2 linked regions of the Tenggerimyces flavus genome follow. The protein of the gene in region 2 interacts with the protein of the main gene of each other region in a pairwise test. Links are inferred from orthologs where the notes say so. Each region holds a gene or a part of one and is shown on either strand. Other genes may lie near its edges.

Region 1 (6,239 bases), 360 kb from region 2 along the record:
CGCCTTGGCGATCGGCGGGCTGAACAGCTGGTTGTGCGCGCACATCAGCGTGACGCCGTTGTCCTTGATGGCCTTGGTGACGGCCTCCGCCTCGGCGGTCGTGATGCAGAGCGGCTTCTCGCAGAGGATGTGCTTGCCCGCGTTGGCCGCCGCGATGATCGCGTCGGCGTGCAGGTGGTGCGGGAGACAGATGTCGACCGCCTGGATGTCGGCGTTCGCGATCATCTCCTTGTAGTCGGAGAAGATCTGCGCCCCACCGAGCTGGTCCGCACGCCGCTTGGCGTTGTCCTCGACGACGTCGGCGACGGCGGTGACCTTCGCCTTGTCGGGGATCTGCAGATAGCCCTTCACGTGGGGGTTGGCGATACCGCCGCAGCCGATGAGCCCGACGTTCACGGTCATGGAACTTGTCCTTCCTTCGTTACTGCCTTCGTGACTTACTGAGCCAGACTGTCGAGGCGCACCGGCGCGCCGTTCTGGACAGACAGGTTGGCGGCTTCCATCAGCCGGGTGAGGTCGACGGCGAGCGCGATGTTCTCGGTCGCGGTGGTGCCGTCGTTGATGTGTCCGACCCACTGGTCGAACGCCATCGGCGCGCGGTCGGGGAGCGGGACCTCGACGAAGGTCTCGCCATCCTTCTGCTGAGGGCTCCTTACCAGCAGCTTGGCGTCGGGGGTGCCGAACAGCAGGCTGCCCTCCGTTCCGTGCACCTCGACGCTGAACGGCGAGTACCGGTTGACGAAACCCGCTTCGACGACGCTGATCGCGCCGTTCGGGTACTGCAGGACGGCGACGGCGTTGTCGTCGACTTCGCGGCCGGTGACGTGGCCGTACGTCGCGCTCACGGTCTCCGGCAGTCCGCCCTGGAAGATCCGGGCGAGGTACATCGGGTGGCAGCCGAGGTCGACGAGCGCGCCGCCGCCGGTCTGCTCCGCGTTGTAGAAGTGACCGGGCAGCCAGCCTTCGCCGATCGCCCCGTTGTGCGAGAGGCGCGTCCGCGTGAGGGTGACGTCGCCGAGCTGGCCGCTGGCGAGGACCTCGTTGATCGCGAGCGTGTACGGGTCGTACACGCGGGGGAGGGAGACGGTCAGCTTGACGCCGGCGGTCTCGACCGCTGCGAGGATCTCGTTCGCCTCGTGCAGGGTGAGGGCGAGCACCTTCTCGGTGAAGATGTGCTTGCCCGCGTTGGCGGCGGCGACCATGACCTCGCGGTGCACGTTCGTCGGCGTGTCCACGATGACGCCGTCGACGTCCTCGCGGGCGAGAACGTCCTTGAGCTCCTCGTGGAACTCGACGCCGAGCTCCTCGGCCTGAGCCCGGCCGCGCTCGGGGTCCTCATCCCAGGCGGCGACGATCTCCACTTCGGGATGTTGGGTGGCCTGACGTGCGTAGTCGCGGGCATGGACGTGCCAGAAGCTGAGCATGGCGACGCGGATCATCGAGCGCGGTCCCTCGGGTCGGGGTGGAAACATCTGATGTGGTTACGTTCCCATTCTTTCTACGGCCCTGCCGAAACCGTGCCGCCGGGGTCCGCAACCGGCCGTATTGACGCTGGCCGACATAGGTAGATCTAGCCGGGGCGGCCGGGCGGCGCACTTTACCCACGAAGGGGGCGTTCTGGGGCCGATCGTTGGCCCGGGAACGCCCTCCTCGTGGGTAAAGTCACGATGCGGGACGCGGCTCCCCACAGGCACGCGCGCCCTCCACCCCCTGGATGGAGAGGCGCGTCGTCGCGTAGGCCGGCAGCTCAGCGGGCGGTTGCCTTCTTGGCGGTCCGCTTCGCCGGCGTCTTCTTTGCCGCGGCCTTCTTGGCCACCGCCTTCTTCGCGGTCGTCTTCTTGGCCGTCGTCGTGGTCGCCTTCTTCGCCGCCGACTTGCTCGCCGCCACCTTCTTCACCGCCGCGCGCCGGCCGTGGGGGACGCCCTCGGCGGGGAGGACTTGGCGGAGGAACTGGCCGGTGTAGCTGCCCTCGTTCGCCGCCACGGACTCCGGGGTGCCCTCCGCGACCATCATGCCGCCGCGGTTGCCGCCCTCGGGGCCGAGGTCGATGATCCAGTCGGCGGTCTTGATCACGTCGAGGTTGTGCTCGATCACGATCACCGTGTTGCCCTGATCGACCAACGCCGACAGGACGCCGAGGAGCTTGCGGATGTCCTCGAAGTGCAGGCCGGTCGTCGGCTCGTCCAGCACGTACAGGGTCCGGCCGGTCGAACGCTTCTGCAGCTCAGACGCCAGCTTCACCCGCTGCGCCTCGCCCCCGGACAGCGTCGGCGCGGGCTGGCCCAGTCGGACGTACCCCAGCCCGACCTCGACCAGCGTCTTGAGGTGCCGCGAGATCGCCGGGATCGCCGCGAAGAACTCGTTCGCCTCCTCGATCGGCATGTCGAGGATCTCCGAGATCGACTTGCCCTTGTAGTGCACCTCGAGCGTCTCGCGGTTGTACCGCGCCCCGTGGCACACCTCGCACGGCACGTAGACGTCCGGCAGGAAGTTCATCTCGATCTTGATCGTGCCGTCGCCGGAGCACGCTTCGCAGCGGCCGCCCTTGACGTTGAACGAGAACCGCCCCTGCAGGTAGCCGCGCACCTTCGCCTCGGGCGTGTCCGCGAACAGCTTGCGCATGTGGTCGAACACGCCTGTGTACGTCGCCGGGTTGGACCGCGGCGTCCGGCCGATCGGCGACTGGTCGACGTGGATGATCTTGTCGACCTGGTCGGTGCCGGTGAGCTTCTGGTGGTGTCCCGGCACGTCCTTGGCGCCGTAGATCTGCTTGGCCAGCGACTTGTAGAGGATGTCGTTGACCAGCGTCGACTTGCCCGACCCGGACACCCCGGTGACAGCGACGAAGCAGCCGAGCGGGAACTCGACCGTGACGTCCTTGAGGTTGTGCTCGTACGCCTTGTGCACGGTGACCTTGCGCGACGGCGTCGGTGGGCGGCGGATCGCGGGCAGCGGGATCTCGCGCCGGCCGGACAGGTACGCGCCGGTGATCGAGTCGGGGTGCTTCAGCAGCCCGTCCAACGTGCCCGAGTGCACCACCTGGCCGCCGTGCTCGCCCGCGCCCGGGCCGATGTCGACCACCCAGTCCGCGGTCTTGATCGTGTCCTCGTCGTGCTCGACCACGATCAACGTGTTGCCAATGTTGCGCAGCCGGATCAGCGTCTCGATCAGCCGGTGGTTGTCCCGCTGGTGCAGGCCGATCGACGGCTCGTCGAGGACGTACAACACGCCCACCAGCCCCGACCCGATCTGCGTCGCCAGCCGGATCCGCTGCGCCTCGCCGCCCGACAGCGAGCCGGACGGACGGTCCAACGTCAGGTAGTCGAGGCCGACGTCGAGCAGGAACCGCAGCCGCTCGCCGATCTCCTTCAGCACCCGCTCGGCGATCTGCTTCTCCCGCGCGGACAGGTCCAGCTCGATCAGCTGCGCCGCGATGTCGGAGATCGGCAGCGACGTCCACGCGGCGATCGACTTCCCGCCCAGCGTGACCGAGAGCGAGATCGGCTTCAGCCGGGTGCCGTCACACGTCGGGCAGTCCACCTCGCGCATGTAGCCCTCGAAGCGCTCCCGGCTGGTGTCCGACTCCGCCTCGGCGTGCCGGCGCTGTACGTACGAGATCACGCCCTCGTACGCCGTGTAGTACGAGCGCACCCGGCCGTACCTGTTCTTGTACCGCACGTGCACCTGGTCGGGATGCCCGAACAGCAAGGCCTTCTTCGCCTTCGCCGGCAGCTTCTCGAACGGGGTGTCGGTGCGGAACCCGAGCGTCTCCGCGAGCGCGGTGATCAGCCGCCCGAAGTAGTCGGAGAACTGCGGCCCCGACCACGGCGTGAGCGCGCCCTCGTCCAGCGACTTGCTCGGGTCGGGCACGATCAGGTCGGGGTCGACCTCCATCTTCGTGCCGAGCCCGGTGCAGGCCGGGCAGGCTCCGTACGGCGAGTTGAACGAGAACGAGCGCGGCTCGAGCTCCTCGAACGAGAGCTCGTCGTACGGGCAGTACAGGTGCTCCGACCAGACCCGCTCCCGCTGCGGATCCTTCTCGGGCAGGTCGACGAAGTCGAGCGTGACCAGGCCGCCGCCCAGGTGCAGCGCGGTCTCGATCGAGTCGGTCAGCCGCTGCTTCGCGGTGCTCTTGACCTGCAGCCGGTCGACGACGACCTCGATCGTGTGCTTCTTCTGCTTGTCGAGCTTCGGCACCTCGCCGATCGGGTAGACCTCGCCGTCGACCCGCGCCCGGGAGTAACCCTGCGTGCTCAGCTGGCGGAACAGCTCGACGTACTCGCCCTTGCGCCCGCGCACGACCGGCGCCAGCACCTGGAACCGCGCGCCCTCCTCCAGCTCGAGGATGCTGTCGACGATCGCCTGCGGGGTCTGCCGGGCGATAGGACGGCCGCACTCGGGGCAGTGCGGGTGGCCGATCCGCGCGTACAGCAGCCGGAGGTAGTCGTAGACCTCGGTGATCGTGCCGACCGTCGACCGGGGGTTGCGCGAGGTGGACTTCTGGTCGATCGACACCGCGGGTGAGAGGCCCTCGATGAAGTCGACGTCGGGCTTGTCCATCTGGCCGAGGAACTGGCGCGCGTACGCCGACAACGACTCCACGTACCTGCGCTGACCCTCGGCGAAGATCGTGTCGAAGGCCAGACTCGACTTCCCGGAGCCACTGAGGCCGGTGAAGACGATCAGGGCGTCGCGCGGCAGCTCGAGAGACACGTCCTTGAGATTGTGCTCTCGGGCACCTCGGATGATGAGCTGGTCGGCCACGTCGGCAGTTCCGTCCTGGGCTGTGCGGTGCGGGTCAGGGCTTCCTGGACACGCCGGTTTGGACCCGGAGACTCCAGGGTTCACGATGCTAACCGGGGCCACCGACAAGTCCCGTCGGCGGCAGAGAAGGACCCTTGACAACGGTATGTGAGAGGCCCGCATTCCCGCCGGTCGACCAGGGCGGATGTCTCGCCATGCGGACCAGCCTCGGGATTTCAGGTGTTGGTGGGCGACATTGACCTGCGAAAGACCGAAGTGCCTTTCCTACTGGGGGTCGCCTTACCCGGCCAGTGGCCCCATTACCTGGCGTCCACCCCACGTAAAGGGCCAATGATCATGTGAACATGATCATTGGCGCCCAGGGCGGGCTGGACCGGGCGAACCAACGGCCGGAGGAAAGATCGCGGCCAGGCCGTGTCTCCAACGAGCGTCGGGCATCGCGCGTCAGGCGATAAGTGGGAGACAAGGCCTTAGAGGTCAGATCCGAGCGAGCCAGGGGTGGTCCGGCTGCGTCATCGTGATCGCCTCCCGCAGCCAACGCCGGTCCTCGGCAGCCAGCATCGGCCAGGCGGCGTCGAAGTCCGACTGGTCCTTCGGACGGAGACCCCGCGCCTTGTGCAGCAGCTGGATCTCCGGCCGCAGGTAGGGGATCCCGTCCCGCGTCCAGACGATCTCGTCGATCGGCCGGGAGATCCGAGCGTCGCGCTTGAACACCCACCTGTCCTCGACGACGGACATCAGGACGATGTCGTACTCCCACGGATCCGCTCCGCTTGTGCGCGCCCACACGTTCTCGCAGCTGTCCGGCAGCGGGTCCTCGTCGAGGGCGCCGGGGAGGAGGACGCGCAGGACCTCCTGATCCGCCGCCCACAGGTCGATCCGTCCGGCCAGGTGGCGGCGGAGCAGGGGGAGCTCCTGCCTGGGGATGCTCGGGTCCAGGTCGCCGTGCTTCCGTTCGACCCCGGTGAACGCCTGGATGGCCCATCCGCCCGCGATCCACCAACGCCCGGGATACCCGGCGAACCGTTCCGCGGCGTCCGCCGGTGTCCGGTTCCGCCAGGGTCCGTAGAGGCGGTGGATCTCGTCCTGGCTCATCGCTCCAAGTGCCACGCGTTGGACGCTATCGCCTGGTGTAGATCTGCAGCACCACCCCGGAGCGGAACGAGGTGGACTCGGCCAGGGTCAGCCCGTGCGGCGACAGGCCGTCGGGCATCAGGTTGCGGCCGCGGCTGCTGAGGACGGGGAACACGAACAGCCGGTACTCATCGACGAGGTCGGCGCGCATGAGGGCGTGCACCACGCTGATGCTGCCGGTGATCCCCAGATCTCCACCGTCCCCCTGCGCCTTGAGGGCCGCGACCTCGTCCTCGAGCCGGCCCGAGAGTACGGTGCTGTTCGACCAGTCCGGATCGGTCATCGTCGAGGACGCGACGTACTTCCGTACCCGGTTCAGGTGTTCGGTACTACCCGACGC
Region 2 (5,648 bases):
GCGACGTCTTCGCCCGATTGGTGCCGTTGTACTCGGCAGTGGCGGGTGCCGTTGCCGCCTCGCCGGAGACGCCTGTGGTGTCGGGCGACTGCACGGTGACGCTCGCCATGGCAGCCGGCATGCTGCGCGCGGGGCTCGATCCGTCGGTGGTCTGGATCGACGCGCACGGCGACGTGCAGACGTTGGAGACGAGTGCGTCGGGCTACGTCGGCGGAACGGCGTTGCGCCTCCTCCTCGGCTACCGGCGCGAGGCCGTGCTCGACCGGCTCGGGGTCGCTCCGTTCGCTTCGGACCGGGTGCTGCTGGTGGACGCCCGCGACCTCGACCCGCCGGAGGTGGAGTTCCTCGCCTCGTCGGCCGTCCGCCGCGTGCCGCTCTCATCGCTCCCCTCGTCGCTACCGGAGGGGCAGCTCCTGGTGAACGTCGACCTCGACGTGCTCGCCCCCTCAGCCCTCCCCGGTGCCCGTTACGTGGCGCCGGGCGGACCCTCCGTGGCCACGCTGGTCTCGGCGGTCCGCACCATCCTGGCCACCGGCCGCGTCGAAGGCCTCCACATCGCCTGTACGTGGGAGCCCGGCCGCCCGGACCTCCAATCCCTGCGCGGCGAGATCATCGCCGAGCTGCTCACCCCGTAAACCGCTGGCGGCCGGCCCGTACGCACTGAAACACTTGCGGGCATGGCCATCCGACTCGACCGACTGCCCGAGGCGTCCCTCGCCCGGGCCGGTCGACCGCGCGCCTGACCAGCCCTCCCGCCGCGAGTGACGCCGCTTCGTCTGCGGCTCTACTCCAATCGGTAGAGAGGCCAGTCCCAGGAACTGGATGATCCGGGTTCGAATCCCGGGAGCCGCACGACGCCCCCGTAGCCCAACGGAAGAGGCGGCAGCATGAGGTGCTGCACGTTGCAGGTTCAAATCCTGCCGGGGGCACGCAGCCACTGCCGGTTCAAGGTGAGATTCTTCCTACCTGGAAGGGAGGTGACGGCGAGTGTCAGGACAAAGAACGTCGATCCATGAACAAGCGGTTGCGGTGGTTCGATGACAGCGCGCCGATGCTGCGGCTAGTCGCTTTCCGGCTTGGCCTCGATGGCAGCCTTTCAGCTGACGAGGATTGCAACGCCTGCCCCTTGTGCCTTCGCGTCTTCACGCGTCAAGCGGCGATCGACGGTGAGCTGACCGAGGAGCACGTGCCGCCGAAGAGCCTTGACGGACGCGGCTTGCTGCTGACCTGCTGCGACTGCAACAACTCCGCCGGCTCCAAGATCGATGCACAGGCAGCGCGTCAGCGGGAGGTGGTCGACTTCGCTCGTGGCATGGCGAGCGCCATGGTTTCGGTCACGATCCATGCTGATGGCGTGCCGCTTCGCGGCGAAGCACGATGGTCAGACCGGGGCCTGGAGATCTTCGGCGTGCCCCAGCGGAACAACCCGATGGAGCAGGCTGAACACCTCCGAACTCTCGACGCTTTCGTTGAACGAGGTACTCCGAACCCGAGCGTCGTGATCACCACCGACATGCACTTCGAGGAGGTGCACGTCCGGCTGTCATGGGTGAGATCGGCATACCTGGTGGCGTTCGCCGCGCTGGGATGGAGCTACGTCCTGCGTGACGTGATGCAGCCAATCAGGGACCAGCTTATGCGGTCCGACGAGCGCATTCTTCCTACGAACATGCTGCGCGACCCCGATGCTCCGCCTAACAAACGAAGGATGCTGCTGGTCGAGCAGCCCGACGAGCTGCGATCCCTGGCTGTCACTCTCGGCGAATGGACGGTCTTTCTCCCCGGGATCTCCCGTCCGCTCACCTACCAGCAGCTGAGCGAAGGTGTCGCGCAGACCCGCAACGGGCACAGCAGGGTTAAGTTTCGCCTGCATGGCAAGGGAGTTCCTTGGCCGAGCAGGCCGGTCTACGCCCTTGATCGGCTGACCGTCTAGGCTACTTCACTCCCGCTTCGTGCATCCCCCGCAGCTCGCGCTTGAGCTCGGAGATCTCGTCGCGCAAGCGAGCGGCTAGCTCGAACTGGAGTTGCTCCGCGGCGGAGTGCATCTGATCGTTGAGGTCCTGGATCAGATCGGCCAGGTCGGACGACGGCATGGCGACGAGGTTGCGGGCGTGTTGGCCTACTTCGGCGCGGCTGCCCAACGACGGGACCGGGGACTTGCCGCGGGACTGCTGTCGGCCGGAGCCTCCGAGCAGCTTCTGGGTGTCCTCGTCCTCGCGCGCCAGCATGTCGGTGATGTCGGCGATCTTCTTCCGCAGTGGCTGGGGGTCGACGCCGCGCTCGGTGTTGTATGCGACCTGCTTCGCCCGGCGGCGGTTGGTCTCTTCGATTGCCGACTGCATGGACGGCGTCATCGAGTCGGCGTACATGTGCACCTGGCCGGACACGTTACGGGCGGCGCGGCCGATGGTCTGGATCAGGGACGTTCCGGAACGGAGGAAGCCTTCCTTGTCCGCATCGAGGATCGCCACCAGCGACACCTCGGGGAGGTCGAGGCCCTCACGCAGCAGGTTGATGCCGACGAGAACGTCGAACTCCCCCAGCCGCAGCTCGCGCAGCAACTCCACCCGGCGCAGGGTGTCGACCTCGGAGTGCAGATACCGCACCCGAATCCCCTGCTCCAGCAGGTAGTCCGTCAGGTCCTCCGACATCTTCTTCGTCAACGTCGTGACCAGCACTCGCTCAGAACGAGCCTCGCGCAGCCGGATCTCGTGGATCAGATCGTCGATCTGCCCCTTCGTCCCCTTGATGATCACCTCGGGGTCCACCAAGCCCGTGGGCCGGATGATCTGCTCGACGAAACCGTTCGCCTTCGCCAGCTCGTACGGCCCCGGCGTCGCGGACAGGTACACCGACTGGTGGACGCGCTCCTGGAACTCCTCGAACCGCAGCGGCCGGTTGTCCATCGCCGACGGCAGCCGGAAGCCGTGCTCGACCAGCGTCCGCTTCCGCGACATGTCACCCTCGTACATCCCGCCGACCTGCGGGATCGTCACGTGCGACTCGTCGATCACCAGCAGGTAGTCCTCGGGGAAGAAGTCGAGCAACGTGCTCGGCGGCGTCCCCACGCCACGACCGTCGATGTGCCGCGAGTAGTTCTCGATGCCCGAGCACGTCCCGATCTGGCGCATCATCTCGATGTCGTACGTCGTCCGCATCCGCAGCCGCTGGGCCTCGAGCAGCTTGCCCTGCTTCTCCAACTCCGCAAGGCGTTCCTCGAGCTCGCCCTCGATCGAGCCGATCGCGCGCTCCATCCGCTCCGGCCCCGCGACGTAGTGCGTGGCCGGGAAGATCGCGACCTCCTGGTCCTCCGAGATCACCTCACCCGTCACCGGATGCATGGTCGACAGCCGCTCGACCTCGTCGCCGAAGAACTCCACCCGGATGGCGTGCTCGTCGAAGGTCTGGAAGACCTCCAACGTGTCCCCGCGCACCCGGAACGTCCCGCGCGCGCCGGACAGGTCGTTGCGCGCGTACTGCATCTGCACCAGCCGCCGCAGCAGCTGGTCGCGGTTGATCTCCTCGCCTACCTTCAGCCACTCCATCCGGGCGACGTACTCGTCCGGCGAGCCCAGGCCGTAGATGCACGACACCGTCGCCACCACGATCGTGTCGCGCCGACTCATCAGCGACTTCGTCGCGTGGTGGCGGAGCCGCTCGACCTCGTCGTTGATCGAGGAGTCCTTCTCGATGTACGTATCGGACTGCGGGACGTACGCCTCGGGCTGGTAGTAGTCGTAGTAAGAGACGAAGTACTCGACCGCGTTCTCCGGGAACAGCTGGCGCAGCTCGTTGGCGAACTGGGCGGCGAGCGTCTTGTTCGGCTCGATCACCAGCGTCGGGCGCTGCACCTGCTCGACCACCCAGGCGATGCTGGCGGTCTTGCCGGTGCCCGTCGCACCGAGCAGCACGACGTCCGTTTCGCCCGCATTGACCCTCTTCGTGATCTCCTCGATCGCCGCCGGCTGGTCACCGGACGGCGAGTAGTCGGAGACCACCTTGAACGGGGGTCCACTGCGGATGAGGTCCTTGAGCGCACGCATGCCACCAAGGTACGCGGCCCCACCGACAACGCGTCTGGGACGGCTCAGGCGTCGCGCCCGGGCCTGTGGAGGACCGGATTCGGTTGTCCGAGAAACCTGGCACCATCCTCCCCAGCACCGATCGACGCGGAGGGGAGACCGCCATGCAACGAGTGTCACGAAGAGGAATGCTGCGAACGGCCGCGGTAGCCGGCGCGGCCGCGCCTGTCAGCGCGCTGGGGTTCGCGGGTACGGCCGAGGCCGACTCGGACGTCCCGCAGCTGCGCCTACCACCGGCCACCGAGGCCGTCACACCGTTCCGGCTCAAGGTGCCGGAAGGCCTGCTGCGCGACCTCGGGCGCCGGCTCGCGGCCACCCGCTGGCCCGAGCAGGAGACCGTTCCCGACCGGAGCCAGGGCGCCCAGCTCGCGCGCGTTCGAAAGCTTGTTCGCTATTGGCAGAAGCACTACGACGGACGCCGGCTGGAGTCGCGGCTGAACAGGTTCCCGCAGTTCCGCACCAAGCTCGACGGCCTGGGCTTCCACTTCCTGCACGTCCGGTCCAAGCACGCGAACGCCCTGCCGCTGATCCTCACGCACGGCTGGCCGGGCTCGGTGGTCGAGTTCCTGCGCACGATCGCCCCACTGACCGACCCGACCGCGCACGGCGGCAAGGCGAGCGACGCGTTCCACGTCGTCGTCCCGTCCCTTCCCGGGTACGGCTTCTCCGATCGCCCGAGCGCCCCGGGCTGGGGCATCCAGCGGACCGCGAAGGCCTGGGACACGCTCATGCACCGGCTCGGCTACGACCGCTACGTCGCCCAGGGCGGCGACTGGGGCGCGATGATCACGGCGGAGCTGGCGCGGCTCGGACCGCCCGGCCTCGCCAGCATCCACCTGAACTTCTTCCCGGAGTTCGAGCCGCCGGTCGGCGACCCGCCCACGCCGGAGGAGCAGGAGGCGCTGAAGAAGCTGGAGTACTTCAGCACCCAGGAGTTCGGCTACTTCGCCGAGCAGGGCACCCGGCCGCAGACCATTGGGTACGGGCTCACCGACTCGCCCGTCGGCCAGGCGTCCTGGATCTACGAGAAGTTCACGGCCTGGACCGACAGCGACGGCGACCCCGAGAGCGTGCTCGGGTACGACCAGATGCTCGACGCGATCATGGCCTACTGGGTGCCGGCCACCGCGACGTCCTCGGCGCGGTTCTACTGGGAGGCCAACCGCGGCCCGGTGACGTTCGGTCCGGTCCAGGTGCCGCTCGGGTTCAGCGTGTTCCCGGGCGAGGTCGTCCCGACACCGAAGGTCTGGGCGGAGCGGGCGTACGGCGACAAGCTCGTCTACTTCAACAAGCTCCCGGCCGGTGGCCACTTCGCCGCGTTCGAGCAGCCCGCCCTGTTCGTCGACGAGCTCCGGAAGTGGGGGCGGTTGGTCCGATAGCCATCGCAAAGCTGAGATAGCTGACAACACGAGTCAGTGGAGCCCGGCTACCCTCGGCCAGGTGGAACCTGAGCGCTACATCATCGACCCCGCCGTGCAGCCGGGGTACGTCGCGACCCGAGACGCCCGTACGTTCATGCCGTTCCTGCTCCCCCACCTGCGCCCAGGGCTGCACATCCTGGACGCG

The links. Proteins that work in one complex are often made in the same cells at the same time.
Region 1: the proteins of uvrB (region 2) and uvrA interact in binary tests that used the Escherichia coli proteins (3 or more experiments, as listed by UniProt). The link is inferred for Tenggerimyces flavus from one-to-one orthologs.

Annotation. Positions count from the first base shown.
Region 1 is NZ_JAFBCM010000001.1:4,160,104-4,166,342, forward strand. The notes cover bases 1,548-5,077. They hold uvrA (excinuclease ABC subunit UvrA), read right to left. Parts: upstream 4,766-5,077; coding sequence 1,748-4,765; downstream 1,548-1,747. Outside these bases: JOD67_RS19425 (Gfo/Idh/MocA family protein), read right to left, coding at 1-402; JOD67_RS19430 (Gfo/Idh/MocA family protein), read right to left, coding at 438-1,439; JOD67_RS19440 (hypothetical protein), read right to left, coding at 5,243-5,875; JOD67_RS19445 (dihydrofolate reductase family protein), read right to left, coding at 5,886-6,239. UniProt on the Escherichia coli protein: The UvrABC repair system catalyzes the recognition and processing of DNA lesions. UvrA is an ATPase and a DNA-binding protein. A damage recognition complex composed of 2 UvrA and 2 UvrB subunits scans DNA for abnormalities.
Region 2 is NZ_JAFBCM010000001.1:4,518,127-4,523,774, reverse strand. What follows is about bases 1,490-4,428. They hold uvrB (excinuclease ABC subunit UvrB), read right to left. Parts: upstream 4,044-4,428; coding sequence 1,935-4,043; downstream 1,490-1,934. Other genes in these bases: JOD67_RS21095 (epoxide hydrolase family protein), read left to right, coding at 4,211-4,428; JOD67_RS21105 (hypothetical protein), read left to right, coding at 1,490-1,933. Outside these bases: JOD67_RS21120 (arginase family protein), read left to right, coding at 1-635; more of JOD67_RS21105, read left to right, coding at 1,013-1,489; more of JOD67_RS21095, read left to right, coding at 4,429-5,461; JOD67_RS21090 (methyltransferase domain-containing protein), read left to right, coding at 5,523-5,648. UniProt on the Escherichia coli protein: The UvrABC repair system catalyzes the recognition and processing of DNA lesions. A damage recognition complex composed of 2 UvrA and 2 UvrB subunits scans DNA for abnormalities.